Regions from separate parts of the Bradyrhizobium sp. Mp27 genome, predicted to be linked through region 2. Evidence: riboswitches for the same ligand, from Rfam matches in the RefSeq annotation. Region 2 holds a riboswitch; each other region holds the start of a gene.

Region 1 (7,396 bases), on a different contig from region 2:
GAGCTGGCCGTAATACGCGGTCGGATAGCGCGCGGCGGCCTGATAGCTCATGCGCGCATCCGTCGTCGCCCCCATCGCCTCGGCCGCGCGGCCGCGCCAGTAATGCGCACGCGACAGCGCGATCGGATTGGCCGAGCCTTCGTCGATCGCGGCGAAGTGCACCATGGCCGCCTTGGGATCATCGAGATAGCGCAGCGCGATCCAGCCGCACATGAAGTGGTAGTCGACGCGATAGACTTCCATCGCGGGCACCGCCGCCGCGCGCACCACGTCGTAGGCGGTCTTGAACTTGCCCTGGTCGAGCAGCTTTCGCGCGAGCAGGCGGCGCTCGCGCCACCAGGCATCGGTGTCCTGGGCCGCCATCATGTCGGGGGCGGCGGCCAGGATCACCTCGGCGGCGTCGTCGATGCGGTCGTTCTGGAGATGCCACTGCGCGCGGCAGAGGACGTAGCCCAGATCGCGGCGTGCTTCGGTCGAGACGTCCTCGAGATAATCCTTGGCCTTGTTGGCCTTGCCGGTGACCGCCGAGCAGGCCTTGACGATCGCGAGCGCATCTTCGCCAAGCCGCTTGGCCGCGCGCCTTGCAGCGGCGTAGTCCTTGGCGCCGAGGCGCTTGTCCATGCGGGCGCGATGATCGTCAGCGGTCAGGAGATCGCGGAACGCCTCGTAGGAATCCTCCTCGCTACGCTCGGACAGTTCGTCCGTGCGCCAGGCCTCGCGCACCAGGCGCGTAGCCCTGTCATTGTCGCCTTCACTCAGGAGCACGCGGGCGAGCGCGAACTTGCCCTTGGCGCTGGTCGGCCGGTCCATCGTGAATTTGTGCACGGTCGCTGCGTCGCTCTTCTCCTGCCACAGCCGCTCTTCGGCGCGGCGGCGGAGCAGGGCGCTGCTCGGCCAGTCCGCGTTGGCGGCGAGGAAGGCGGCGTAGCGCCTGAAAGGTGCCGTGCTCTCGGAATGGCGCAGCATGAACCAGTCGGCGAGCTTCTGTCCGGCCGGGTCGGCAATGCGGTCGCGCGCCGCGCTGGCGTCGTCGGTCTTGCCCTTGCGTGCGAGGTCGATGGCGTCCTTCAGCGCGCCGAGGTCGCCGGTGAGCGGCGGCGGCGCCGGCTTGTCCGAGGGCTCGTCGTCCTTCTTCGACTTGCGCTTGGCGTCGGCATGCTTGCCGTGGCGCGACTTGACCACAGCATGGCGCTGCTTGCCGGCCTTCGCCTCATGCGTCTTCTTCGACGCCGACGATTTGTGACTACTCTTCGCTGCCAGCTCGGTTGGGATCAAGGCCAAAGCGGCCACGGCAATGACACACGCGAGCGAGCGTAGGCACTGGTTCATTCGATGGTCCCCCTGCGAAACCACTACAAACCAAGGTCCGCGACGACATGCGGCTTGAGAATCAAAGACGACACCCAAAACGATGCCACGACATCGTTTCGCAGTCCTCACGCTCCTTCAACAATGCGGCAAAATACCGATGGGAACTCGGGAACTTCCGAAATGGCGGAAAGGGTAGCGTCTTTAACCTCTGTTAACGAATGGGGCTCGCGCGACGGTTGCGCGCGGTCAGGGGCGTCGCAAGGGCCAGATTGCGCGTGTTCCCGCTGCCAAAACCGGTGTATTGAGTTCCCAACCGGTCCTTTCAGCTCTTACCCCCACCGCTCATGCCACTTTTCAACCAGTCGATCAGGCGCAAGATCGTCGGGATCGCCCTCGGATTGATCGTCCTGATGCTGGTCACCTCGATTCTTTCGATGGTGATGTCGAGCCAGGTCGGCGTCCTCCTGGACGAGCTGACCAACCGCTACATCCCGGCCTATGGCGATCTGGCGCGCGCCAATATCCGCTCGCTGGAGCGGTCGGTGGCGCTGCGGCGTATGGTCATGATGAAGATGCAGGAAGCCCCGGACGAGGAGGCGTACGCTGCACGGCTGAAAGAGTTCGAGGAGGCCGACCGCAAGATCGAGGCGGAGACCTCTGACGCGCGCAGCCACATCAACGCGATCATCGACGATACCAGGACGCCCTCGGACAATGCCGCGCTGGCGCGGATCGACACCCGAATCGAGACCGCCGTCACAGAGCTGCGCCAGGGCATGAACGAGGCGCACGCCAAGCTCCTCAAGCAGATCGATGCCAAGCAGATGCCGGAGGCGCGCGGCACGCTGGAGCATCTCGACGCGCTGCGCGACCAGTTCAACCAGAGGATCGACGGCATTCGTGCCGACATGCTCAAGCAGGTCTATGCCTCGACGTCGACCGTGGTCGGTCACCAGCGGAAGGCGATCATCATCTCCGGCATCGTCACCATCCTCGCAGCGGTGGTCGGATTTGCCTTTGCGTTGCTGGTCTCGAGCGGCATCACGCGGCCGGTGCGCCTGCTGCTCGCCGGTACCCGCGAGGTCGAGGCCGGTCGCTTCGACAGGCCCATCACGGTCTCGACCCAGGACGAGATCGGCGAGCTTGCGGCCGCCTTCAACCGCATGACCGAGCAGTTGCGCCATAACGAGCGGATCCGCGAGACCTTTGGCCGCTACATCGATCCCAAGGTGGTGCAGGGGCTGATCGACCGGCCGGAGGTCGCCATCGACGGCCAGCGCCGGGTGATGACCATCATGTTCTGCGACATGAGCGGTTTCACCTCGATGAGCGAGGGCATGACCCCGCGCGGCCTCGTCAAGGTGATGAACCACTATTTCACGGTGATGTCCGGCCCCATCAGGAACCATCGCGGCGTCATCGACAAATACATCGGCGATGCCATCATGGCCTATTGGGGGCCTCCCTTCATCGAGGAGGACGAGCCGGCGCTGCTCGCCTGCTTCGCCGCCATCGACATGGCCGATCAGGTGCCCGTGCTCCAGAAGCAGTTGCCGGACCTGCTCGGCATCCGCGCCATGCCGGCGGCGTGCGACCTGCGGATCGGCATCGCCACCGGCGAAGTCCTGACCGGCAGCATCGGCTCCGAGCTGATGATGAGCTTCACCGTGATGGGCGACGCTGTGAACCTGGCTTCACGGTTGGAGGGCGTCAACAAGATCTACGGCACCCGCATCCTGATCTCGCAAGCCAGTGCGGACGCGATCGGCTCGAGCTGCGAGCTGCGCGAGATCGATCGTCTCGCGGTGGCCGGGCAGAGTGCGCCACAAGCCATTTTCGAGGTGATGAGCAAGGCGCACGGACTCAGCGTCCCGCAGCAGAGCCTGCGCACGCACTATGCAGAAGGCCTTGCCGCCTATCGCGCCCGGCGTTTCGACGAGGCTCGCGCCGCCTTCAACACGGCGCTCGAAGCCGTGCCCGGCGACGGTCCCTCGCGCACGCTGCTCGGCCGCATCGCGCAGTTCGAGGCCAATCCGCCGGACGCCAATTGGGACGGCGCATGGCGGCTGGAGCAGAAATAGCGGTCCTTGCCGGGCCGGCAGCGCCCTTGCCGGAAAAAACGCTTCTACTCGATAACGATGTTCGCAGTGACCTAATTCGCGGGCTTAGGTTAGTCGTCCCTTGAGGCGTTTGATGGGGACACGCCGATGACAGAACTTCAGGACAGGCTGGAACGGTTCGAGACGCTCACCGCCGAATGCGAGCTGATCGCCAAGCTCGCGACCGACAGCACCAAGCGCGAGTTCTATCTGAAACTCTCGGAGCAGTACCGTCAGCTGGCGGTTGATATGCGGAAGGTGATCGCGACCAAGGCTGCGGCCTGACGCCGATTGCAAGCCGTTCTTAATGTTTGGCGCGCATCCTTCGGGATGCGAGCGTCACGATCCATGATTGCTCGCGGTGGGAATGCCGAGGTCCGTTGCTGTGCAGCGTACCTCGCCACGTCGCTTTGCCGCTCCTTACCCGGGCAATCCCATGCGCCTTGTTGCAGTCCTGATTTTCGCGCTCATGACGGCCGCCTGCAATCAGGAGCAGGACATCACCGGCTCGACCCCGGTCTGTGCCATGCGCAACTACAGCTCCTACAATCCCCGCGACATGAACCAGTGCGTTGCCGCCTGCAAGGCGTGCGACCACGGCAACACCGTCACCTGCACCACGTCATGCACCCTCAAGGGCGCGCACTGAGCGGCGGCGCTGCCTGGAGCTGGGGCTGATGGTGCTCGGGCACCGGAACGATTCACATGGGTTCGTCATTGAAAGGGCAGGCAGGACGCGGAGTCCTATGGAATGGGTATGCTCGATCCCGGTCGGTTCCTGGTGTCGTGCTCGCATTGCGATGCATGGCCGATGGCGGCCAACGTCAAACGTTCGAGCTGGTCTTCGTCGCCGCACGAGGTCCGCTTCGTATGCCCGCGCTGTCGCCGCGAGGAGACCGCCATCATCTCGGCCTCTGGTGAGCTGACCCCGATCCGGCGCAGCGACGCCCCGCTGCGCGACGTCACCGCGGCCTGGGCTCAGGCGCAGCGGCCGAGAGGGCGGGCGTAACCCGCCCGTCACAGGACCAAGAGGGCGGGTGTAGTCAGCTCTGCGCAAGGCCTTGCGCGGCCTGTCTTTGGAACCCGGCCTAGGCCCACGCGTTTCCGCTCCGACATCAACGCATCGAGGCCCTACGAATGATCAGCGAGCATTTCGACACCCGCACCCGGATCAACATGAAGCTGGCGCTGGATCGGGTCTGCCGCAATCGCCCGGTCGGCGAGGACCATTGCTTTCGCAGGTCCGTTGCCGAGAACATCATCCGCTGCGCGCTCACGGGCCGCACCGGCATCGGCCAGCTCGTCGATGCCGGCGAGCGGGCAGTGATCAGGACGCGTGCCGAGCGGGAGCCGGCCTGATTGCGCCGGCTCAATCTCCGGTGCGGTGCTTTGCCCGTCATGCAACCGGCCGATTGACTCTCCGCTTGCCCGCCCCCTAGATTGGTCGGTGACGGTTCTCCTCACGGAGATCAAAAGGGAACGTGGTGCGAGGTTTTCCCGATACCGGGATATTCTCAACGCCATGGCTGCCCCCGCAACTGTAAGCGGTGAATCTTTCGTCATATGCCACTGGGAATCTCGGTCCTGGGAAGGCGACGGAAGGTAACGACCCGCGAGCCAGGAGACCTGCCGTCAGCCGTGGTCACACGCGAAAATGTCGGTCGGGGAGTACAGACATTAGCTTCACCGGAGCAATCGAACGCTCCGCCGTGAAACCTCGTTCGCTGTGACGTGCCACTGACGTCATACCGAGGTTACAAGAGTGTCCCGTATTGTCTTTGCCGCCAGGCGCTTCCGCGCCGGCGTTGTCGCGTTCGTTTCCCTGTATTCGCTCGATCCGTCCATTGCCCAGGCCCAGCAGTCGGCATCGCCCGATCTGCTGCCGCCGGTCGAGGTCGCGCCGACCGAGCGTCCGGCCAAGCCGCAAGTCGCGCGGCCTGTGCCCGACCAGCCCGAGCGGCGGCGCGTCGCTCGATTGCCGAAGCCCGAGCTGGCGCCGGCGTCGCCCCCGGTTGCCGGGGTATCCGCGGCCAACCTGTTTCCGACGGTCGTCGTCAGTCCGACGGGCGTTGTCACTCCGACCAATCTGGTTGCGAGCTCGGTGACGGTTCTGACCGCCAGAGACATGGAGCGTGATCAGCGCCGGACCGCATCCGATGCAGTGAGCGCCGTTCCAGGCCTCAACCTCGTGCAGACCGGCGGTCCCGGCGGACAGACATCGATCTTCACACGCGGAACGAACTCTAATCACACCAAGGTTTTGATCGACGGCATCGACGTCAGCGATCCTAGCAACCCGAACCGCTCGTTCGATTTCGGCCAGCTGCTCACCTCCGACATTCAGCAGATCGAAGTCCTGCGTGGTCCGCAGAGCGGTCTCTACGGCGCAGATGCGCTGGGTGGCGTGATCTCCATCGTGACGAAGAAGGGCGACGGTCCCGCCCGCGCGACCGGCTCGATCGAGGGAGGCTCGTTCGGAACGTTCAACCAGACGGCAGGTCTGAGCGGTTCACAGGACCACTTCAACTATGCCTTCAACGTTGCGCATTTCCACGCGAACGACGTGCCGGTGACGCCGCTCGAATTGCTGCCGCCGGGTCAGAAGGCGATCGGCAACTACTACGACAATATGACCTATTCCACGAAGCTTGGCGCCGAATTGAGCGAAAACCTGACGCTCAATGGGGTGGCGCGGTACACTGACGCCACCCTGCGCTTTACCGGAGACACCTTCGATCCCGTCACATTCGCGAGCTTTCCCGCGGCCGCGCAAAGCACGCAGACGGTGCACCAGCTCTTCACGCGCGGGGAGGCGGTCTGGTCCGCTCTCGACGACCGGATGAAGAGCTATTTCGGCGTCAACTACACCAATCACTGGAACTACAACATCTCGCCCGGCAACGCGATGGCCACGATCACGACCGGCGATCGCGTCAGGTATGATTGGCACACCACGACCCAGCTCGCGCCCAACAACAATGTCATCATTGGCGCGGAGCATGAGATCGAAACACTGCAAACGGCGACGGTCTCGGCGCAGAACGTCAACAAGGCCGGATATATGGAGCTGCAGTCCCAGTTCCGGGATCGCGTCTTCTTCACGGCCAACGTCCGGCAGGACGACAACGAACGGTTTGGAGACCATCCGACCTTTCGTCTGGCGTCTGCCGTGATCGTGCCGGTCACGGATACGAAGTTCAAGGGAAGCTACGGCACGGGGTTCAAGGCGCCGACGCTCAACCAGCTTTACGTCAGCTTTCCCGCGTTCTTCTTCTTTGCAAATCCCAACCTCAGGCCCGAGGAAAGCGTCGGATACGACGCCGGCTTCGAGCAACCCTTGTTTTGCGATCGCGTTCGCTTCGGGTCGACCTACTTCCGCAACAACATCACGGACCTGATCCAGAGCACGTTCGATCCCGTGACATTCACGAGCACCAACACCAATATCGGCAAGGCGATCACGGAGGGTACGGAGAGCTTCGTCGCGGCGGCGATCACCGACCGGCTTCGCGTTCGTGCCGACTACACTTTTACCCGCGCGGTGGATGCGACGACGGGACTGGAGCTGCTGAGGCGTCCGAAGGAGAAGTGGAGCGCAAATGTCATCTGGAATCCGATCGACCCGCTCACATTGTCCGCAACAGTGTTGCACGTCGGGAGTTTCGTCGATGGCAACCGTGACTTCAGCATTCCGCGTCTGCTGGCTCCGGCCTACACCGTCGTCAACGTGGCGGCCGAATATCTGGTCACCGACCAGGTGAAGGTGTTTGGCCGGGTCGATAATCTCGCCAATGTGCACTATCAAAATCCGACCGGCTTTCTGCAGCCGGGACTGGGCGTCAATGGCGGCATTCGCCTGGCGAATTACGACGTCAGATAGTGAGAGAAGCCTCATGACAACGGCCGATCCGCTCATGGACCTGATCGCAAGCCGGCTTGCCGACGCTGAGGCCGGCTGGAGCGTCGGCACGTTCGGTGCCATTGCC
Region 2 (7,396 bases):
CCGGGATATCGGTCCGCGCCGCGATCGCTTCGCACAGGCTCCGGTCGCGGCCGATACCGAGCCAGCTTGCCGACGTGCCGTTCCAGGCAATGGCATCGACCTTGGCGTCCGCCAGCAGATCCGCCGCCGGCAGCATCACCGAGGCATCGAACTGGTTCAGCGCCGCGGCATCGAGCGCGATCTCGGTAACGCGGAAGCGCGAGAAATGAGCGGTGACGCCGGCCACGCCATGCAGCATGGAACTGGTGACGGGCTCCAGCACCGAGTTGGACGATGGGGTCATCATGCCGAGGCGCTTGCGCTGAATTGACATCGATCACGATCGCCCCATTGAGAGAGCGCACCGCTGCGTCCCCTCGGGCGATCATCCGCGCCTGCCATCGCCCGCGCAACCCGCAATTTGGATGGCGCATATGATTTGTTCGATACGCAGCTCAAGCCGCGAAGGTCGACCGCAAACGCCGCCAGCCGATCACGATGCCGGTGACGGAAAATGCCAGCCCGAGCAAGCAGAGCCCGACGACCAGGATATCGCGCACACGCGGATGCGCCATGAGAACGGGAAAATCGAGCGTGTGAAGCGCGCCATAGAACCAGCGATAGGCCCGCCGCGAGGCATCCAGTCTTTGCAGCACGCGGCCGTCAGCAGCGTCGATGTCGAACCAGAGGTCGCCGCATCGGGAGCGATAGACGGGCGCTCCGGCGACAGCGGAGTGCGCGGGATAGTCGTCATTGTCGGCAAGAACGGACGGGACGCCACAGCCCAGCGCAAGGCGCGTCGTCAGGTCATGGACATCCTTCTCGCCGAGGAATGCCACCGGCCCGCTGCGGCTCGCCTCCGCCGTTTTGGTCAAGGCCTGACTGGCAGGGCCGGTCCGGTCGCGCCGGTAGACAGCACCATTGACGGCGAACCATTCGACGTCGCGAGCCGATGGCTGACCGACCGGTGGGGCCGTCGTCCAGTCCGGCGCGGCATACACCACGCCCGCTTCGGTCCGGGTCAGCTCCCCGCGCGAGAACAGCCGGCCGTGATCCATCGAGAGCCAGCCACTAAAACTCCAGGTCAGCACGAAGACGGTCGCGACGAGACCAATGATGTGATGCAGTGCGTGCCAGCCGCGATAAGGCGACGAGACCCCGCGCCTTCGAATCCTGATCCTGATAATTCCGAGCACCGCGCCGAGCGTCGCCGCGATAAAAGCCACCAGCGACAATGTCGAGACCACCTGATCCCAAAGCGACCAATTGCTCCTCAGGACCGTCGGATAGATCCAGTGCAGGACGCTGCCGGCCCAATTCCAGCCGCGTTCGCTGCGGGTCGTATCCAGCACGACTTCGCCGGTGCGCGAGGAGACATAGACCTCGGTTCCGGCCGCATCGCCAAGAGCGACGCGCAACAGAGGCCGGTGTCGATCAAAGCCATTGGGGACGCTCCATTGATCATAATCCGCGACCGCCATCATCGCCGCCCGCGCGGCATCGAGCCCGCGTTGCCGGGCATGATCCCGCGCGATACCGACCGCGACGTCGGCGGACGTCACCGATGCATCCCGTCCGTCGGAGGCATGGACCGCGCGCACACGCGACGGGTCCGACACGACATAGACCGGCCCGTCGCTCCGCTGGACCAGGCGAACGCGCGTGGCGTCCGCGACCCCGCTCGCGGCGACGGCCTCCGCGACCGCAATCCTCACCTCTCCGCCAGCCACCGGCGCGAGCCCGGCAAAACGTTCCGCTTCCGTCAATGACGGAAACGGGACGAAGTGCATCACGATTCCGCTCGCGAACCACATCGCGAACAGCAGGCAGAACGCGATCCCGAGCCAGCGATGCAGCAGGACGATCGCGTTCATCATGTGGTCAGCACCCTACCATTTGAACGCGGCCGAGAGCTCATAGGTCCTGGGCGCGCCGAGCAGGATCTGGTCGGGATAGAACGGATCGCCCCAGATCGCGTAGCGCTTATCAGTGATGTTGCGCACGCGGAAGCCCAGACGGGCCTGGTCGACCGCGTTGAACACCGTCTTCGGGATGTCGACGAAGGCGTAGACGTCGGCGACGGTGTAGGCCTTCATCGTCACGACGTTGGCATCGGTGTTGTAGCGGTCGCCGACATAGCGGCCCGTGATGCCGAGCTCCACCGGCCAGGGCGTGAAGAACCGGTACGACGCACCGGCATTGGCCACGACACGCGGCACGTTCGGCGGCGTGTTGCCGGAGAACGGACCACCGGCAAAATTGTAGTCGGCATAGCGTGCGTCGACATAGGCGATGTTGCCCCAGAGCCGCAAAGGCTCAATCGGCCGGATGGCCGCCGCAAGCTCCACGCCCTTCGATTCCTGCCGCCCGGCAATGTTGAGCTGCATGCCTCCGGCTGCGGCATAGACGTTCTTGCGCTCGATATCGTAGGCCGAGAACGACCATTCCGCCCTGTTGTTCCACAACAGATGCTTGACGCCCGTCTCATAGGTGCGCGAGGTCGTCAGGTCGAGCGGCTGGGCTGGCCCAAGCAGGAAGATGTTGTTGGCGGAGACGTCGGCGCCGGTGGCGTACTGGCTGAAGAAGGTCACGCCGGGAACGGCGTCCCAGGTGTAGCCGATGCGCCCCGTCGTCGGGACCCAGGACTTCGAGAACGGGAAGTTCGCCTTTTCCAGCCCGGCGGAGTCGGTCGAGTTGCGGTCAAGCCCGATATGCTCGACGCGCAGGCCGCCGACAAGCGCGAAGGTTCGCGTGAGCTTCACCCGGTCCTCGAACGACAGCGCCTCGTTGTCGATGCGCGCGGTCTGCTGCTGCGTCGTGAGCAGGCCGTAAAGGCCACGATCGGGATTGACGAGCGAGACGTAATCGTCCGGGAAGTTGGCGGCGCCTGGCCTGACGAAATCGAGATAGCTGGACGAAAGTGTCGTGACCAGGCGGTTGTCGAAGCCTGCGATATTAGCGTTCCAAATCAGGTCGGTAATGTTGCCGACAAGGCGTTGGCTATGTGCAACGTAGAAGCGCTCGCGATCGACCATGTTCGAGTTGGGCAGGCCCGTACTGGCATTGAAAGCCTCGATCTCGTTGTTGAACCAGGTACGCTCCGCGCCATAGGCATAGGCTTGGCTCTTCAGCGTCAGGTCAGGCGCCAGCTTCAGTTCGAAGCCGCCGCGCAGCCACACCTCTTGTGCCACGTTGCGGTTGTCGAGAACGTTGTAGTTGGTGTTGAAGGTACGATCGTCGATCGTGATCGCACCGAGATTCGTTTTGTTGAAGTTCGAGACGTAATTGCCGGAGACAATGCCGCTCGTCGCATGCGAGCCGCTGAAGGCGACCGGTACCAGCGGTGCGCCCCAATAGGCCTTCGAGCGATCTTCCCGGTACTCGATCGCGCCCCAGATCTTGAGGCTGTCGGAGATGCGGTAATTGAGCTGGCCAGACACATCGAGCGTCTTGGTATTGGTGTCATCGGCAAAGCCATTGAGCGAGGCGCGGCTGATGTCGAAGCGGTAGTCGAGCCCCTGCAAATTGGTGCTGCCGCCCGAGCCGTAATGGACGCCGAACGAGTTGAGCGAATCCCAGGAAAAGTCAGCTTCATTCCGGATCGGCCCGGTGTGTGGCTGCTTCGTGATCAAGTTGATTGCGCCACCGGCGGCACCTTCGCCCGACATCAGCGAGGCCGGACCTTTCAAGAATTCCACGGCTGCGAGATTGGCCGTATCCGTGATCCGCGAGGTCATGTTCTGCGGACCGATCTTGATGCCGTTGTAGAGCATGTTGATCTGGCTGTTGGTGAAGCCACGCATGGAGAAAGCCGCGGGCTCGGCCGGATTGTCGCCGGAGGTGACACCGACCGCGCCCTGCGCAACCTCCGACACGGTGCGATAGCCCTGCTCCCGCATGGTCTCGGCCGAGATGACTTCGACGGTCGCGGGTGTCTCCTGCACGGTCAAGCCGAGGCGCGAGGCGCTCTCGGCAATCACATTGGTGTTGAGCGGCGTCTGCGCCGCCGCGGTCGGCACGACGGGCTTGGCCGCGGCCGATGCGGCCGCTGGCCTGCGCGATGCTGCGCGGCGTGGGCTCTGCGCGTCCCGGGCCGCCGGCTTTGCCGGTTTGCGGGATTGGGCGGGCGACACCTCGACCGGCGGCAGCGGCTCGCGGGCCTGCTGCGCCATGGCGGCAGGCAGATCGAGGGCGGCAAAGGATGTGAGCGCAGCGGAGGCGAGCAGGAAGCAACGCGGTCGTACAAGACGAATGGAAGACACAGTTCGGAACCTCGGTGTGACGTCAGTGGCACGTCACAGCGAACCAAGGTCCCATCTTCCGGCTTATAAGCCTTCCGATGAAGCCGAATGTCTGTACTCCCCGACCGACATCTTCGCGTGTGACCACGGCTGACGGCAGGTCTCCTGGCTCGCGGGTCAGTACCTTGCATCGCCTTCCCGGGACCGAGATACCCAGTGGCTCGTGACGCAAGATTCGCCGCTTACAGTTGCGGGGGCAGCCGCGGCATTGGGGACAAAATCCCCGCACCGCATTCCCTTTTCATCCCCACTCGGGGAAACCGTCAAAGCCATCTAGGATTACCGACAAGACAGAGTCAATGTGCCGGTGCGACGTTATTACCACAGCGACCAACTTCCTTGGAGATAGGCATGGAAGGCGAGACCTTCCTCTGGCTGATACGGCATGCGCCCGTCGACGGCGCCAAAGGGACGATCCACGCAGCCGACGCGCCCGCCGATCTCGGCGATCGCGTGCAGCTGGAGGCGTTGCGGCGGAGGCTTCCGCCAGATGCTGCGAGCTTTGCGAGCCCAGCGCGACGTACGGTTGAGACGGCGCGCGCGCTGGGACTCGAACCCGCGTTGGTGCCCGAATTCAGTGAACAGGATTTTGGCGACTGGACCCGCCGGCGGCATGACGAGCTCGCGGCGACCGGCGGGGAGGCCTATGCGCAGTTCTGGAGCGATCCGGCGCACGGACGGCCGCCGGGCGGCGAAAGTTTCGAGGATCAGGTCGCGCGCGTCCGGCTGGGTCTCGCGCAAATCGGCGCCGGCTCGGCAACGCTCGTCGTGCACTCCGGCACGATCCGCGCGGCACTCTGCATTGCGCTGGATCTGACACCACAAGCGGCCCTGCGCTTCGTGATCGATCCGTTGTCACTGACCCGGATCGACCGGCTCGCCACCGGTTGGCGCGTCGTCGCGGTCAATCAGCGCGCGGCTTGAGCCGGGTCAGCCCGGGCGATCCGGCACATTGGCCTGCGCGAAGGTCGCCATGCCGTTGTGAAGGCTGCACGCGAGCCGCACCAGCGGCAGCGCGATGGCGGCACCCGATCCTTCGCCGAGCCTGAGATCGAGGCTGATCAACGGCTGCACGTTCAGCGCGCGCAGCACCAGCCGATGCCCCTGCTCCGCCGATTGATGCGACGGCAGCAGGAATGGCTGGCACGACGGGTTCAGCCGCACCGCCGCCAGCGCTGCCACCGATACGATGAAGCCATCGATCAACACGGGAATGCGGGCTTGCGCAGCCGCAATGATGGCACCGCAGATCGCCGCGATTTCGAGGCCGCCGACCGCGCACTGGATCTGTTCCGGCGAAGCGCCCGCAACGCCATGCCGCGCGATCGCAGCGTCGATCACGCGCGCCTTGTGCGCGTGGCCGGCCGCGTCGACGCCGGTACCGCTGCCCGCGATCTCCTCGGCACTGATGCCAAGCAGGCTCGCCGCAATCGCCGCCGACGTCGTGGTATTGCCGATGCCCATCTCGCCGAAGATCAGGAGATCGGGCCTGCCGGCTGCTTCGCGCGCGACTGCGCGCTGACCGGCTTCGAAGGCGAATGCCAGCTCCGTGGGGGTGAGCGCTGCTTCCACGCTGAAGTCGCGCGTGCCCTGGCGCGGCTTGTCGGTGACGACGCCCGCGATCGCCTCCTGCGCCAGCGTACCGGCGTCCACGACCTCAAGGCTTGAGCCAAGCTCACGCGCCAGCACCGAGATCGCGGCACCACCCGAGGCGAAATTCGCCATCATCGCGATGGTCACTCCTTGCGGATAGGCCGACACGCCCTGCGCGACGATGCCGTGATCGCCGGCGAAGATAATGATCGGCACCCGCGCGGCGCGCGGCTGCTCGGTCGCCTGCAGGCCCGCAAGCTCCACCGCAAGCTGCTCCAGCCGGCCGAGCGCGCCGGCCGGTTTTGTGAGTTGCGCCTGACGCGCGAGCGCCGCCTCGCGATGGACAGCGGAGACATCGGGGCATTTCCGGGTGATCCAATCGGGGGGCATGCTGCCTCGCTTACGGCCTACGCTTGAGAATGTAGCTGTCCATGATCCAGCCATGCCGCTCGCGCGCATCCTGTCGCGCGGCGACGATGCGCGGGGCGATCTCGGCAAGAACGCCCGACATGGCGATCTGATCGGGCATGCCGAGATAGGCGCCCCACCAGATGTGCAGCCCGGCTGGATCGAGCGACTGGAACGCCGTGGCGCCGTCGAGCATCACCACCACGGTATCGACGCCTTGCGGCCAGCCGCCCTCGCGCAAGCGGCGCCCCGTCGTGACCAGGAAGGGTTCGCCGATGTCGTTGAGCGGGAGCGCATGCGCCGCGCACAGTGCCTGGATCGAGGTGATGCCGGGCACGACCTCGATATCAGGCAAGGGATCGAGCCGCCGCGCAATGCGCAGCGAGGAATCGTACAGCGAGGGATCGCCCCAGATCAGCAGCGCGACCTTGCCTTCACCTTCGAGATGGCTCGCGATCGTCCGCGACCACGCCGCGGCCACGGCATCGTGCCAATCGTCGACGCCCTTGTGATAGTCCGCTTCACCGGCATCGCGCACGGGAAGGTCGAACTCGGCAATGCGCGTCGTTGGACTGGTGAGCACATCGGCGCAGATCGTCCGCCTGAGATCTGCGAGATCTGATTTCGCCGTCCCCTTGCGCGGGATCAGGATGAGATCGGCCGCGTTGATGGCTTGAACGGCGGCGCGCGTGAGCTGCCCGGGATCGCCGCAACCGATGCCTATCAGGGATAGCGTGAGCATCGCGCGTGTGGGGGCGGCCATCGCGGCCGCCCCTTGTCTCTTAAGCCGCGTTGTGGAGGCGCGGCGTGACGAGGCCGGGCGCGGTGACGCCGCGCAGCGATTTTGCCAGTGCCAGCACGGCGAGATCGGCGAGCGGCTCGATCACGATGACGAGCGCATAGGAGGCCGCGAAGGTCGCGATGTTGACGAGGTTGGTGGCACCGAAGCCGGAGCCATAGAGCGCCCAGAACGCGACCCAGGCGATGACGCCGGCCTGATACGTGGTCGAAAGCGCCAGCGCCTGGCGATACCTGAGATCGACATAGGCGGTGTTGCGGGGAATGATCCGCGCGGCGATCGCCTGGATCCCGAACAGCGGCACCAGCAGCGTGGT
Region 3 (7,396 bases), on a different contig from region 2:
CCGGCGACCGGATTGACCGCGGCAGCAATCTCGACGCCCTTGGAGGCCATCTTGCCGGCGACGTTGAAGAGGATGCCGCTTTCGGGGACGTAGACGTTCTTGCGCTCGATGTCGAAGGCCGAGAACGTGGCCTCCGCGCGCTTGTCGGCCGATAGCAGCTTCACGCCGGTCTCGTAGGTCCGCGACGTCGTGAGCAGCAGCGGCGTCGTGGGCCTGAGGATGAAGATGTTCGCCACCGTCGGGTCGGCTGCCGTCGCGTACTGGCTGTAAAGCATCACGCCGGGCGCGATGTCCCAGGTGTAGCCGATGCGTCCGGTGACCGGATTGAACGTCTTCGAGAAAGGATAGCTGGCTTTCAGGAGGCCATTCTCGTCGAAGCGGGTCCGCGACAGCTCGATATTCTCAAAACGGATGCCGCCGATCAGCGCGAAGGTCGAGGTCAGCTTGAGCCGGTCCTCGAACGACAGCGAGGCGGTGTCGAGATGGGTATAGATCTTCTCGTCGGCGCGCGGGCCATAGAACCCCCGATCCGGGTTGAGGAGGTCGACGTAGTCATTGAAGAACAGCGTGTCCTGCGAGACGTTGAACTGATTGCTGCTCGCCGCCACGGTGGCGACGAAGCGATTGTCCATTCCGCCGACGTTGGAATTGACGGTGAGGTCGGTGATGTTGCCGTAGAGCCGCTGCGCGTGATCCAGCGCCAGGCGCTCGCGGTAGATGCTCAGCGCGCCTGCGAAACTGCCTACGGTCTGGTCGAACGACGAGATCTCGTTGTTGAACCAGTGCCGGTGGGCGTCATAGCCATAGACTTGGCTCTTCAGCGAGATGTTGTTGGTGATGTCCCATTGAAAGCCGCTGCGCAGCCAGAGCTCGTTGGCGCCGCTGTGATTGTCGAGCACGTTGTAGTTCGTGGTCAGCGTGCGCGCGTCGATGGTGACCGGGACCGGCGTGCCGCCGCCGAGGTAATAGTTGCTCCAGAGGCCGGAGACGACGCCGTACGTCGGCACGATGCCCGGCGCGTTCGCCGGCACCAGCGGCGTTCCCCAGTAGAACCGGTCGTTGTCCTGCCTGTATTCGACCGCGCCCCAGATCTTCAGGTTCTCGTTGACGCGATAGTTCAGCCGGCCCGAGACGTTGCTGAGCTTCGAATAGGTGTCGTCGATAAAGCCCTTGTTGTTGAAATGGCTGATGTCGAAGCGGTAGTCGAGGCCGTTGATCAGCGTGCTGCCGCCCGATCCGTAACCGGCGCGATAGCCGTTGAAGGAATCCCAGGAGGTGAAGGCGTCGTTGACGATTGGTCCGGTGTGCGGCACCTTGTTCACGTAGTCGATGGCGCCGCCGGTCGCACCGAGGCCCGCCACCAGCGAGTCCGGTCCCTTGATGATCTCGACCTGCTGGAGGCCAGCCACGTCCATGGGACGGCCGGTCATGGTCGACGGCCCGATCGGGATGCCGTTGTAGAGCGTGGAGATCTGGTCGCCGGAAAAGCCACGCATCGAGAAGATGGCGGGCGCGCCGGGCGCATCGCCGCCGGTGACGCCGACTGCAGCCTTGGCGACGTCGGTCGTGGTCCGGATGCCCAGTTCCTGCATCGTCCGCTGACTGATGACCTCGACGGTCGCCGGCATCTCGCGCGCGATGATGCCGAGCCGGGAGCCGACGTCGGTGACGGCTGCCGTGTTGAGCGGCGTCTGCACCGGGCCGCTCGGAGCTTGCGTGGCCGGAACGGAGACTGCAGGGGCGCCACGATTGCGTCCCGCGGAGCGCCGGGCCGCGCGCTGCTTCTGAGTGCCGGGGCTGACGGCAGGAGCCTGTCGCGGCGCAGGCGGCGACACGATCACCGGGCCGACCTCCCGGGAGCGGTTGTCCTGCGCCGCGCTTTGCGCGAGCGCCGCGGACGACAGCGACACCGACGAGAGCAGAGTAATCAGGAAAGCACGCGATAACGCCGGCCTTGCGCCAGCACGGAAATGAAGATTTTGCACGACAACGCTCTGCGGCGACGCAAACAAACCGTCACCGCGGTTGCCTTAGTCATCCACCTTCGCCCCAGGCGGCGGATGCACCGGCTACTTGTCCGACATCAGGGCACCCCGCCCAATGCGTTCGCGCGTGACCATGGCTGGCAGCAGGTTTCCTGGCTCGCGGGTCATCGCCTTCGACCACCTTCCCAGAGGCCCAAGCGGGGCTCCAGTGGTTCGTTTGGTCGTCGGCTATCCGCCTACAGTTGCGGGGGCAGCCGCGGAATTGCCCACTAAGGTGGACGCACCGCATTCCCTTGAAGAGTCCTTGCGGACACTACCGATCACGAAACTGGCATCAGGGGATGAGCGCGTCAACATCCGCGCGGGCTGCTGGACGGGCCGGTCGGTCGATGGTGGCCTTATGTTGCTGTTTTGCACGATAGTCCGAAGGGCTGCGTCGAAACGTCCAACCCGGCCTCCGGACGAGCCTGGGTAACGAACGCTTGACCACGATCAATGACTGCCTTTGGTGTCCGAATATGCTACTGAGGCCATGTTCCGGCCCGACAAGGTAAGTCGATATTGATGCAGTTCGTCCGTACCATCCTGGCAGTCGCCATCGCCATCTCCCTGGCGATGCTGCCGGTTGGCGCGTCCGCGGCGAACCTCGCAATGTCGTCGGATGATATGGCGACGACCATGCACATGAGCGGCGACGCCGACATGTCGATGGACGATTGTTGTCCCGACATGAAGGGAACGGGCTCCCATAGCGGCGGCTACAAGTGCGGGATGGGCTTCTGCTGCGTCGGTGGGATCATCGCGCTCGGTGATGTCAGGCCCGCGGCGTTCGAACGTCTCGCCGTCATGGCCAGCACGATGGCTATCCCCCCGGATCAGGTCGTTTCCTCCCGCGGCGGCAGTCCTCCTTTCCGACCTCCTCGAATCTGATCTCGCAAAGCCCGAGACGCGAGCGGCATGCCTGCTCGCGACGACGACTGACGTGCGCGCTTCACGCGCCACGGCGAAAGATCAATTCATGAGGACAGGACAATGCTTTCCAAGATCAGCACCGCGGCTCTCGCCGCCACCCTTTCGCTTGCCGCTTCCGCCGCGACGGCGGGCGCGGGCGACTACGCCTTCGAGCCCGTCAATCCGGAGATGAAGAAGGGCGAAGACGTCACGCTCGCCGTTCGCCTGACGAACAAGCAGACCGGCAAGCCGATACCGGACGCGGTCATCTTCAAGACCCGCCTCGACATGGCCCCGGACGGGATGGCCGAGATGGAATCGGCGGTCGCGCCGCTGCCGTCCAGGGAGCCGGGTGTGTACGCCTTCAAGACGGACCTGCCGATGGCTGGCCGCTACCAGATGACGCTGTCCGTGAAGGTGCAGGGCGAACCGGAGACCGTCACCGGCAAGGTGATCGTCACGGCGGTCAAGTGAGCGTTCGGGCGCTGCCCGGCGGCGCCCGACATTCCCCTTTTTCCTTCACACGGACGCGCGCTCCCGGGCGCGCGGATACACGACATGAAAACGCTGCGTCTCCTGACGGCACTTGCGCTGGGCGGCGGCCTGGTCCTGGCCGGCTACTACTGGCATTCGAACGGTGCGGGCTGGCTCGCTGAGGCCGACATATCATCGGCTGCGGCTGCCGCGGAGCGAAGTCCGCTCTACTACCGCGATCCAAGCGGTGCGCCGCTCTGGTCTGCGGGTCCGAAGAAGGACGACCGCGGGCGGGACTATCTGCCGGTCTACGACGACGGAGCGGCCGTCACGCCGGCGCCGCCGAAGGCGCAGGCGGCTTCGCCGCGAAAAATCCTCTACTACCGCAATCCCATGGGGCTGCCCGATACCTCGCCCGTCCCGAAGAAGGATCCGATGGGGATGGACTATGTCGCCGTTTACGAAGGCGACGACACCGACGACGGCACGGTGAAGCTGTCGCCCGGCAAGATCCAGCGCGCGGGCGTGAAGTCCGAGCCCGTCGCACGGCGCTCGATCCGGGTCTCGGTGAAGGCGCCCGGCACGATCCAGCTCGATGAACGCCGCGTGTCGGTGATCGCGATGCGCGCCGAAAGCTTCGTGCAGAAGGTCGCCGACGTGACGACCGGGACGCGCGTGAAGGCCGGCCAGCCGCTGATGGAAATCTACAGTTCGGCGGTGGCGTCCGCGGCGGCGGAATATCTCGCGACGATCACCTCCAAGACGGTCGGCGGTGTCGAGATGTACGGCCGCGGCTCGCGACAGCGGCTGGTCAATCTCGACGTTCCCGAGTCCGTCATCGCGGAGATGGACAAGACGCACACCGCGCCCGTGGCCATACGCTGGTCTGCACCGCGCGACGGGGTCGTGCTCGAACGCAACGCGATCGAAGGTATGCGGGCCAATCCCGGCGACGTCCTGTTCCGGATCGCGGACACCTCGGTCGTCTGGGCGCTGGTCGACGTGGCCGAGCGCGATCTCGGCAACATCGCGGTGGGCCAGTCGGTCGCGGTGCGCGCGCGCAGTTTCCCCGGCCGAACCTTCACCGGGACAATCGCCGTCGTCTATCCGCAGGTGAACCGCGACACGCGCACCGTTCGCATCAGGATCGAGCTCGCCAATCCGGACGCGGTGCTACTGCCCGACATGTACGTCGATGCCGACATCGACACGGCCGATGCCGCGCCCGTCCTGGCGATACAGGACAGCGCGGTGCTCGACACCGGCATCCGGCAGGCCGTCCTCGTCGACAAGGGGGAAGGGCGCTTCGAACCGCGGGAAGTCAAGCTCGGCCGTCGCGGCGGCGGTTATGTCGAGGTGCGCCATGGTCTCGCGGACGGCGAGGCGGTGGTAACCTCCGCCAACTTCCTGATCGATGCGGAAAGCAACCTGAAGGCGGCGCTGAAGGGGTTTGGCGAGGCGGCGTCCCAGGCCACCGACGCCGGCCCTGGCAATGCAACGGGAGATCATAAATGATCGCCCGCATCATCGCCTGGTCGGCGCGCAATCTGCTGCTCGTGCTGTTCGGGACCGGCTTCGCGGCCGCCGCCGGCCTCTATGCCCTGATTCACCTTCCGCTGGATGCGATCCCGGACCTCTCGGATACGCAGGTCATCGTCTACACCGAGTATCCCGGCCAGGCGCCGCAGGTGATCGAGGATCAGGTCACCTATCCGCTGACGACGGCGATGCTCACCGTGCCGAAATCGAAGGTCGTCCGTGGCTTCTCGTTCTTCGGCGTTTCCTTCGTCTACGTGATCTTCGAGGACGGCACCGACATCTATTGGGCGCGGTCGCGCGTCATGGAATTCCTGAACAGCGCGGCGTCCAGGCTTCCCGCCGGCGTCACCCCAACCATCGGGCCCGACGCGACCGGCGTCGGCTGGGTCTACCAATACGCCGTCGTATCGAAGGAATTGAACCTGGCGGACACGCGCACGATCCAGGACTGGAATCTGAAGTTCGCGCTGGCCAAGGCCGAAGGTGTCGCCGAGGTCGCCAGCGTCGGCGGCTTCGTCAAGCAGTACAACGTGGTCCTCGACCCGCAGCGGATGCGCGACCGCGGCATCAGCATGCAGAAAATACGTGAGGCGATCCGCGCCAGCAACGCCGACGTCGGCGGCCGCACCGTCGAGCTCTCCGAGTTCGAATACGTCATCCGCGGCAAGGGCTACATCAAGAGCATCAACGATCTCGGCAACATCGTGCTGAAGACGAGCAACGGCACGCCGGTGCTGTTGCGGGACGTCGCCAACGTCGAGCTCGGGCCAGACGAGCGGCGCGGCATCGCCGAATTGAATGGTGAGGGCGAGGTCGCAAGCGGCATTGTGCTGCAGCGGTTCGGCGTCAACGCCCTCGACGTCATCGAAAACGTCAAGAAGCGCTTCAGGGAGATCGCGAGCAGTCTGCCGAAATCGGTCGAGATCGTGCCGGTCTACGACCGGTCGAACCTGATCTACGCGGCCATCGATACCCTCAAGCATACGCTGTTCGAGGAGAGCATCGTCGTCGGGCTCGTCTGCATCGTGTTCCTGCTGCATGTCCGCAGCGCACTCGTCGCGATCCTGATGTTGCCGGTCGGCGTGTTGATGGCGTTTGGCGCCATGAAGCTGCTCGGGCTGGGATCGAACATCATGAGCCTCGGCGGCATCGCGATTGCCATCGGCGCCATGGTGGACGCCGCCATCGTCATGATCGAGAACGCACACAAGCACCTCGAACGGGCGAGGCCCGATCAGTCGCGCGTGCAGGTTCTGATCGACGCGGCATCCGAGGTCGGCCCCGCGCTCTTCTTCAGCCTGTTGATCATCACCGTGTCGTTCATGCCGATCTTCACGCTGGAATCGCAGGAGGGCCGATTGTTCAGCCCGCTGGCGTTCACGAAAACCTTCTCCATGGCCGCCGCGGCCTTGCTGTCCGTCACCCTGGTGCCGGCGCTGATGGTGATCTTCGTCCGCGGCAGGATCGTCCCGGAGAGCAGGAACGTCATCAACCGCTTCCTGATCTGGGTCTACCGTCCCGTGATCAAGGGGGTTCTGCGCGCGAAGACGCTGGTCATCCTGGCTTCGCTCGTCGTGCTTGCGGTGACGATCTGGCCGGCGCGCCAGCTCGGCACCGAGTTCATGCCGGCGCTGAATGAGGGAACGCTGCTCTACATGCCAACGACGCTGCCCGGCATTTCGGTCACCAAGGCGGCCGAGCTGATGCAGGTGCAGGACCGCATCATCAAGTCGTTCCCGGAGGTCGCTTCGGTCTATGGCAAGGCGGGACGAGCCGCCACTGCGACCGATCCCGCCCCGACCGAGATGTTTGAGACGATCGTCAACCTGAAGCCGAAGGAGCAGTGGCGCTCCGGCGTTACCGTCGACAGTCTCATCGCCGAGATGGACAAGGCGTTGCAGTTTCCAGGCGTCTCCAATGCCTGGACCATGCCGATCAAGGCGCGCATCGACATGCTCTCCACCGGAATCCGCACGCCGGTCGGCGTCAAGGTCATGGGCACGGACCTCGCCGAGATCGATCGGCTCGCGAAGCAGATCGAACGCGTCATCAAGACCGTGCCCGGCACGTCGTCTGCCTACGCCGAGCGCGGCATCGGCGGCTATTATCTCGAGATCGTTCCCGACCGTGAGGCGCTCGCCCGTTACGGCATCCTGATCCAGGACGTCCAGGACACCATCGCGGCCGCGCTCGGCGGTCAGACGGTCACGACGACCGTGGAGGGCCGGCAGCGGTTCACGGTGAACATGCGCTATCCGCGCGACCTTCGCGACAACCCCAAGGCCATCGCCAGCGATATCCTGGTGCCAATGCCGTCGGGCGGCGCCGTGCCGCTCGGCGAGGTAGCGAAGGTCGAACCCGCGCGCGGGCCGACGTCGATCCGGACGGAGAACGGCCAGCTTGCGACCTACATCTATGTCGACATCCGGGATCGCGACATCGGAAGC
Region 4 (7,396 bases), on a different contig from region 2:
CCCTTATTGCGGCGAGGCCAGTCCCAGGGAGCGATGAACGCTCCCGACCACAGTCCCGTATGGGCTGTGCTTGCCGCCAACTCATAGACAGCGTGAGATGGAGCAGTCGATAGTGCCCAGCCCGAGCGTACCATCCAGACGTTCACATTCTCGCCTTCGATGAAGCAGTTACCGAGGGCTCGTCTGTACTCATCGACTCTCTGGGTATGACAATCCCAGGTTCGCCCATTTGAATGCTTGATAAGCTCGTCGCGAGCAGCTACGCCGCAGGCCCATTTCCGGCCCTTGGCGTCGAGACAAATCTGGTCCGTCTCAGGAGCTTCGATGCCTGAGAGCCGAACGTTGGTTTTGTCGATCTCGATCGTATTGCCGTCGAGGATGCGCGGAGCACCGCTGAACGTCGCGGCGCAGACCGGAGATGTGACGAGAGCGAGCAATGCGAACATAATTCCGCGGTTCTTCATCCCGACAACAACCTTTCGCTCCTGATCCACGTTTCACGCACGACACGGTGCCGATACATTCGACTGCTTGACAGCGTTACGTCCGTTATTCCGCCGGCATTTCCGACGCGCTTTATGAGGGCTTCGCCGGAACGCGAACCTACGGCCTGACGCTGCGTAAGGATCAAGTGATTTCTTTGGGGCGTGCGGCGCTATTCTTCGAGCATCAGCGGCTCTCTCACTAGGACCGCGCTTTACTCTCTCCACCTGAGGGGAGATCCTCGCGGGCGGCGCCGAACTGGCGATGCTGAACAAACCCGAACCCCGGAACGTTGTCTTTGCAAAAAAAAGTGGCCGACGATGAAGCGCTGGCTCGCGCTGGAGTCAGGCGTGGAGCATCAACCTTGGTCTGGTTGGCGACGGTTTCCATCGGCAAAATGGCCGCTGCCAACAGTTCTGCAATGAAATTTCGCACTTCACACGAAAAGATGTGAAAAAGATCGGTCTGGCTTTCTCTGACCGATTTAGAAGAAGACGCAATGGAGTTCAGGGTAGACGCCCGCGCATAACTTAACCTTCTTACGCCCGGCAAGATTGATCGTTGATGTCGACCTGGGCAGGTGGAGCAGAGTTAAACAGGCGTTTTCCATGCTTCGAAATCTGGATCGATGACATGCAGACGAATGGGTGCCAGCTAAGCTAGGGTCGAGCCAGTCTGGTCCTCGACGTTTCTTGCGTACGGCCCCTGAGCTTCCCGGCCTGCGCGCTCGGAAATGCGCAAGCGCTCAGCGGTATGCCGGGTCGCTACCGGTGAACGTCTCCCGGTAACTTCCTCGCCGGTTTCGTCTCACACCCAGTTCCTGGTGCCTTCGACGTTGCTATACTCACGCACAGTGGTGTCCTCACACCGGCTGGAGTGAAGGCGGGAAAACCACATCTCGCAAGCTCGTGCGCGCCGCTGACACTAGGCGGAACAAACGCAATCGCGCGGCCGACCTTCTTGCGACGGGCCGGACTGCTGCGAGAAAGGCACCCGGACCGTTGCGGAAGCTAAAACAAAGCAAGTGCCGAGCGCGTATGTCTTGCAGTCGGTCCGAGGCACTGGGCCATGGAGGAACTGCGGCGCGATGTTGCTCTGCGGCAGTTTACTCGGGCCTTCGCTCTCCTAAGTCTTCCTCTTCATTTGGCTCGGTGCGTTGGAACCAGGAGCCAGGGGCAAATTTCGCGATGCGCTTGGCAAAGGAGGATTGTGGCTCCCAATCCTGTCCTTCTCTCTTTTCGAAAGTGATGACCCCGTTGTGTGCAAAATAACGTGGTCCTTGGATACTACAATTCACCAAGAGCAGAACGCGCCACACGTCACCCGTCTCGGCCGGTTTGCCATTCCGCTTCGGTAAGTAGTCCACTCCAACTGGTTCAATGATAGTACAGCGGCCCTGCCGCAGAAGATCGCCGAGCCGGCCTTGCGGGGTGGCCACGAAGTTGAAGTTGGCCGGATCATGCAGAAAGCGAAGATTTGCGTCCCTTTCGCCATCTGCGACTTCACTGGCGATCAGGGAGAGCGCCAGGGCGCGCCAGCCCAATTCCATCGGCTTCGCATAAGTCGACGCAAGTTCAAACGTGCCGTCGAGGGCGATCTTCCAGGTGATAACGTACTGTTCGTCCGATTTGTTGTCCCGGTGTCTGGTCCACGAAACGAAAATAAAGTCGTTTTGGCCAAGTTCAATAACGCCCCACATTTGAGGCACGAACTGTGCCACCTTCGAGACATTGGAGATAATTTGTTCTATCGTCTCACCATCTTGCGCTCGCCAAGTTGACTTCAATCGTTCGACAAGGGGGCTGTCGCTGGCCCGAATATTATTGCTCATGGCAGCCGGCCAGGCGAGGCAGATTAAAAATCCGACCAAGCAAAGCCATAGCGCGGGTCTTCCAGACATTCTCTTCATAACCCTCGGCCTATCGCGTTTCATCCAAACATCTTGTAAAGCAGGCAACCTCGAACCTGCTATGAGCCATCGCAAGAAGTTTACGGGATGCGACGTGGCACCCGCTGGCTGTCCCGCGCGATCAGGCGCTCCCTGTATGTCATGCGCAGCTAACTTCCCCGACAGCGACTGCGTCAGTTGGCTGAGCTGGACCTGCCCAGCAGGAGGAGACTGGGCATGCCGAGGGTCTGCATTCTTCGTGCCAGGCAATAGGCGGAAATTTTCACAGAGTTTGTGTCGCTCTTGTCGACTTTCTGACCTTTGCACGTTTTCGGTGTTCCTATTCAGTGTATCCGCCGCAGCTTGTGCATCCTTGTCCCGCACCGGATATTTAGCAGAAGAGTTGAACGCCTCGATGCCGGATGCCTGATGGACGGAAGTGCGTTTGCCGCTATTGAGCTGTGTGGTTCGCTATCGTGCCGCCGGCGTTCGAGCTGCATGATTGCCAGCGGCACCAAGCCGGCTTGATCCCGGCTTTGAAGTCTGGGTGGCACGCAAATCAACCCCTCGCCTCGTATGTTGCTAAATTCCGCCACGTGCCTTGGCCTATTCGCTGCAGATCCTTTAGTTGAGAGAATAGCTGGCTAGCCGAGGTGCTGGGCGAAACTCTGGAAATCGCAAGGCCGCATCGAAAGCATTCTGATAGAAACGTCGGTACTCCCGCCGGAAGGCTGCTTCTGTCCCTTTCATCGATCTAGCGTGCGGCTCCGCCTCAAGGCAGCTCCGGATGCTATTCCGGTATCTGAGAAGGATATGTCTGATTATGACATCTCTGATTAGAGAATGTTTCTGGATGGTGGTAAGTCACAGAGATGCACGGTCATTCGGCTAGCAGATGTCGCAGATTAGCTTGCACATAATCTGAGAGGTTGACGGAAGAGTTCTCGTGCCGATAATCCAAGTCGTCGAGGTTCTCCGGTTCCCATTGATCCGGAGCTAAGAGGGAAGCCGGTGCAAATGCCGGCGCTGCCCCCGCAACTGTAAGTGGCGAGCCGCTGTCCAACGATGTCACTGAAGCCTGCACGGCTTCGGGAAGGCCGGACAGCAGCGATGACCAGCAAGCCAGGAGACCGGCCCCGACAATATATTGGTCCACGGGCGGGGTGTCTCGGTGGTACGCCAAGCAGCCGTCGCACGCGCGACTTCTCCTGCCTGCGTCCGCCATGGCCTTTGTCCCCAACAGGGGTTAACGCGATGTCTCCTCTCTCTCTTCCAGTTGCTACGCTCGGAACGCCACGCATCGGCCCAAGGCGTGAGCTCAAGCTCGCTCTAGAAAGCTACTGGTCTGGAAAGATTAGTGAACAGCAGTTGTACGAAGACGCATCCGGCCTACGCGCAGCGAACTGGGCTCGTCAAAAATCGCTCGGCGTCACGATCATTCCGTCAAACGACTTCTCGCTGTATGATCAGGTGCTTGATACAAGTGTCATGGTTGGCGCCATCCCGGAGATCTACGCCTCGAGCGGAGAATCCGTTTCGCTCCAGACGTACTTCGCCATGGCCCGCGGATCGCAATGCGGCGATCAGGATGCGAGTTGCGACCAGAGTACGCGGGGATCTGGCGTGCCCGCGCAGGAAATGACCAAGTGGTTCGATACCAACTACCACTACATGGTTCCCGAGTTTTACCGGGGACAGGCGTTCAGACTGTGCTCTCGCAAACCCGTCGAAGAGTATGAGGAAGCCAGGGCTCTTGGCTTTCAGACCCGCCCTGTCCTGATCGGGCCGGTCACATTTTTAAAGCTCGGCAAGAGTACCGATAGCGCGTTCCAGCCCCTCTCTCTCCTCGATGATCTGATACCTGTCTATATCGACCTTCTGCATGAATTAGCCAAACGAGGGGCAAGTTGGGTTCAGTTTGATGAGCCCTGCCTGGTCCTTGATCTGGATGAGGCGGCGCGACAATCGTTGCTGCACGCCTATAACCGGTTCGCAAAGGAGGGACCCGCTATCAAGATCATGCTTGCGAGCTATTTCGGCGCCCTAGGCGACAATCTGGATACTGCCTTGAGCCTGCCAATTTCCGGTCTGCACGTCGATTTGGTTCGAGCGCCAGAACTATTGGATCAGATCATTGCTGACGGCCGAAGTGATCTCGTCATGTCGCTCGGTGTCATCGACGGCCGCAATGTGTGGCGGTCGAACTTGCCGTCGCTCCGTCAGCGGCTGAAGCCCTCGATTGCGAAGCTTGGCAGGCACCGTGTACAGCTCGCTCCGTCCTGCTCGCTGCTTCACGTGCCGGTCGATGTTGAACTCGAGACCGGGCTCGCGTCCGACGTCAAGAGCTGGCTTGCTTTCTCGGTTCAGAAGATGCGTGAGCTTGCGATCCTGGCGCGGGTACTCGCAGGCGACCAGAATGTTGGGCTAGCTCTTGCCGAGTCGGAATGCGCCGCGACTGCCCGCCGGACCTCGCCGAAGATCCATAATGCCAACGTCGCTGTCCGAATGAGGGCGATCGATCAGACGATGCGCCAGCGCGCCACCCCGTTTGCCCGTCGTTCCGAGATCCAAAGGGAACGCTTTGGACTGCCGGCTTTTCCTACCACGACGATAGGATCGTTTCCGCAGACCGCAGCGGTGCGAAATGCTCGCGCGGCGCATGCGCGAGGTGCGATGAGCGAGGAGCAATACGACAGGTTCCTCAAAGAGGAGATAGCCCGCGCCGTACGTTGGCAGGAGGACATCGGTCTTGACGTCCTCGTGCATGGCGAATTCGAGCGTAATGACATGGTGCAGTACTTCAGCGAGCAACTCGCCGGCTTCGCATTTACAAGGAACGGATGGGTTCAGTCCTATGGTTCGCGCTGCGTTAGGCCCCCGATCCTGTTTGGCGATGTAGTGCGGCCGAAGCCGATCACCGTGGAATGGTGGCGCTACGCGCAATCACTAACTGGTAAGCCGATGAAGGCGATGTTGACCGGACCGGTGACGATCCTGAACTGGTCGTTTGTTCGCGATGATATTCCTAGAAGCGAGGTCTGCCGTCAGCTTGCGCTCGCGATGCGCGATGAAGTCCGCGATCTCGAGAATGCCGGTGCAGCCATAATACAGATCGACGAAGCTGCACTCCGCGAAGGATTGCCATTGCGCCGGTCGGACTGGAAGGCATATCTCGATTGGGCCGGAGATTGCTTCCGCCTCTGCTCATCGGGCGTTACCGATCAAACGCAAATCCATACACATATGTGCTACTCAGAGTTTAACGACATCATCGGTGCGATCGCTGCAATGGATGCGGATGTCATTTCAATCGAGACGTCGCGATCGAAAATGGAGCTACTGGATGCGTTCAGGAAGTACGAATATCCAAATCAAATCGGACCGGGCGTGTACGACATTCACTCTCCACGCGTCCCCGAGACGGGCGAAATGAAGGAGCTGATGGTGCTAGCTCGGACGCGTTTGCAGGATTCGCAGCTTTGGGTCAATCCGGACTGCGGCCTAAAAACGCGCAAATGGGAGGAGGTTCGGCCGGCGCTCACCAACATGGTCGCTGCCGCGCGCGAACTGCGCGCTGCATCCGATCCGCAAATCGGTTGATCCCGAGCTCCGGTCTGTTCTCAACAAAGCTAATTCGGTTGTGGTGATTTGCGCTTTCCACAATATCGAGGCTACCATTGCCGCCGACATGATGCCCGGTCCACTTCGTGGACCGGGGAAGGTACGGTCTCGGAGAAAAGACGGTGACGCGTTGCGCTAGTTTCGTTGGCCGGGGTAGAATTGCCGGCTGCTCGATCACGGCGACAACATTCGCCGAAAATCTGCAACCCATATAAGCAGAAGTGTATTGCAGCTAATCATGCCGTGGTACGCGGCCGTATAGGTTGAGATTTGGAAATTTACGCCGAGATTTGTCGCTCATGGGCACGTTGGCAACGGCCGCGACAGCAATGAGAAAACTAATGCTTGACGGACACCGCAAGGCACTCGGCGCGGATTCGGTCCGCTCGGAGATGCCGTCAGGCTCCCTCATTCGATCCACGAGATAGTTTCAGAAGAGAGGACGGCGAAGGCAGTCCGTACCCCAACTCACACCAATCCATTTGGGATAACGGCGCTATCCGGGCCACATACGCCAATGCGTCGGCCGCACCGCGATTTGCTCTCCGGTATTCGCGTTGATCCATCCGCCGAAGATCCGGCGGCAAGGAAAGACCACCCGGTGAATTGAATTACCCTCGATCACGGCAATCTCCAGATCCTGATCGAAGGGCGGCGCCTTTCCAAGCTGCTCCCATGTCAGATCATTAGATCCTGGCCGGTGTTCATAGCTGCGGGGTGACAAATTCAGATACCTTGTTAACACTGCGCACATCGCTTGGGTTCTGCGCGGACAGGCCGACGCCGATATCGTTCGGACGACCCGCGTCTCGATCGCGTCAGCCGCGGCGGAGGGATATCGGCTTTGCGCTGTTGTGACGGAACATGATCCGCTCGCGAACTGAAATATTTGGATCTGCGCCAGGAAACGACATCTGAGCTTTTGTCGAATTGATTTGGATCAGCTCAAGGCCTCGGCCATTGATATTTGTAGATGTGCTGCACCAGTTTTACTGGACTGCAGCTCCAGTAATCCGGCCCGGGCAGGGTAAATGGTCCGGCCGTCTGTCATGTCACGTCCTTTGTTGGTGAGACACATCTCCTTGTCCTCCGGCGTCATCGTGTTGGTTGTGTGTGGGTGGCCTTCCTCACGCGCGCATTTAGATGGGCGTAGCTTCGCTCTGAGCGCATAGCAGGGCCGTCCCGCAGGCCGATAAAGTAGATGCCATCGCAAGTCGGCGCAATTTATCATGTGGCCGGTCATTGGCTCGCCGCGCGGCTGCGGCTGCGTCTGGCAGCAGTCCTAGGAACGGCCGCGGGTACCCGGGCATGAAAGCATCATGGGCGTCAAGCATTTCTGTCTGCCGTGCGTCTGACCTTACTAGAAGACCACTTCTATCAGAGGCAGCCGCTGCAGCATTGATG

The links. A riboswitch is a leader RNA that binds a small molecule or an ion and turns the genes downstream of it on or off. The one in region 2 is predicted to bind cobalamin.
Region 1: another riboswitch for cobalamin. It lies ahead of QJT78_RS36445 (TonB-dependent receptor); the one in region 2 lies ahead of QJT78_RS00700 (TonB-dependent receptor).
Region 3: another riboswitch for cobalamin. It lies ahead of QJT78_RS53150 (TonB-dependent receptor); the one in region 2 lies ahead of QJT78_RS00700 (TonB-dependent receptor).
Region 4: another riboswitch for cobalamin. It lies ahead of metE (5-methyltetrahydropteroyltriglutamate--homocysteine S-methyltransferase); the one in region 2 lies ahead of QJT78_RS00700 (TonB-dependent receptor).

The regions. Positions count from the first base shown of each region.
Region 1 covers NZ_JASAUS010000109.1:959-8,354, forward strand. Annotated here, with positions in the region: gene QJT78_RS36415 (lytic transglycosylase domain-containing protein) at 1-1,329, opposite strand, end outside; gene QJT78_RS36420 (adenylate/guanylate cyclase domain-containing protein) at 1,656-3,392, shown strand; gene QJT78_RS36425 (hypothetical protein) at 3,519-3,695, shown strand; gene QJT78_RS36430 (hypothetical protein) at 3,847-4,059, shown strand; gene QJT78_RS36435 (hypothetical protein) at 4,162-4,419, shown strand; gene QJT78_RS36440 (hypothetical protein) at 4,548-4,769, shown strand; cobalamin riboswitch at 4,845-5,059, shown strand; gene QJT78_RS36445 (TonB-dependent receptor) at 5,173-7,290, shown strand; gene QJT78_RS36450 (hypothetical protein) at 7,304-7,396, shown strand, end outside.
Region 2 covers NZ_JASAUS010000001.1:162,834-170,229, forward strand. Annotated here, with positions in the region: gene QJT78_RS00690 (aspartate/glutamate racemase family protein) at 1-313, opposite strand, end outside; gene QJT78_RS00695 (PepSY domain-containing protein) at 435-1,856, opposite strand; gene QJT78_RS00700 (TonB-dependent receptor) at 1,869-4,241, opposite strand; cobalamin riboswitch at 4,358-4,560, opposite strand; gene QJT78_RS00705 (histidine phosphatase family protein) at 4,632-5,204, shown strand; gene cobT (nicotinate-nucleotide--dimethylbenzimidazole phosphoribosyltransferase) at 5,211-6,263, opposite strand; gene cobF (precorrin-6A synthase (deacetylating)) at 6,274-7,023, opposite strand; gene QJT78_RS00720 (energy-coupling factor ABC transporter permease) at 7,064-7,396, opposite strand, start outside.
Region 3 covers NZ_JASAUS010000012.1:83,838-91,233, forward strand. Annotated here, with positions in the region: gene QJT78_RS53150 (TonB-dependent receptor) at 1-1,985, opposite strand, end outside; cobalamin riboswitch at 2,110-2,318, opposite strand; gene QJT78_RS10435 (hypothetical protein) at 2,550-2,915, shown strand; gene QJT78_RS10440 (FixH family protein) at 3,018-3,410, shown strand; gene QJT78_RS10445 (efflux RND transporter periplasmic adaptor subunit) at 3,495-4,925, shown strand; gene QJT78_RS10450 (efflux RND transporter permease subunit) at 4,922-7,396, shown strand, end outside.
Region 4 covers NZ_JASAUS010000151.1:2,158-9,553, reverse strand. Annotated here, with positions in the region: gene QJT78_RS41560 (thermonuclease family protein) at 1-446, opposite strand, end outside; gene QJT78_RS41555 (hypothetical protein) at 685-1,035, opposite strand; gene QJT78_RS41550 (nodulate formation efficiency C protein) at 1,589-2,314, opposite strand; cobalamin riboswitch at 3,323-3,525, shown strand; gene metE (5-methyltetrahydropteroyltriglutamate--homocysteine S-methyltransferase) at 3,626-5,971, shown strand.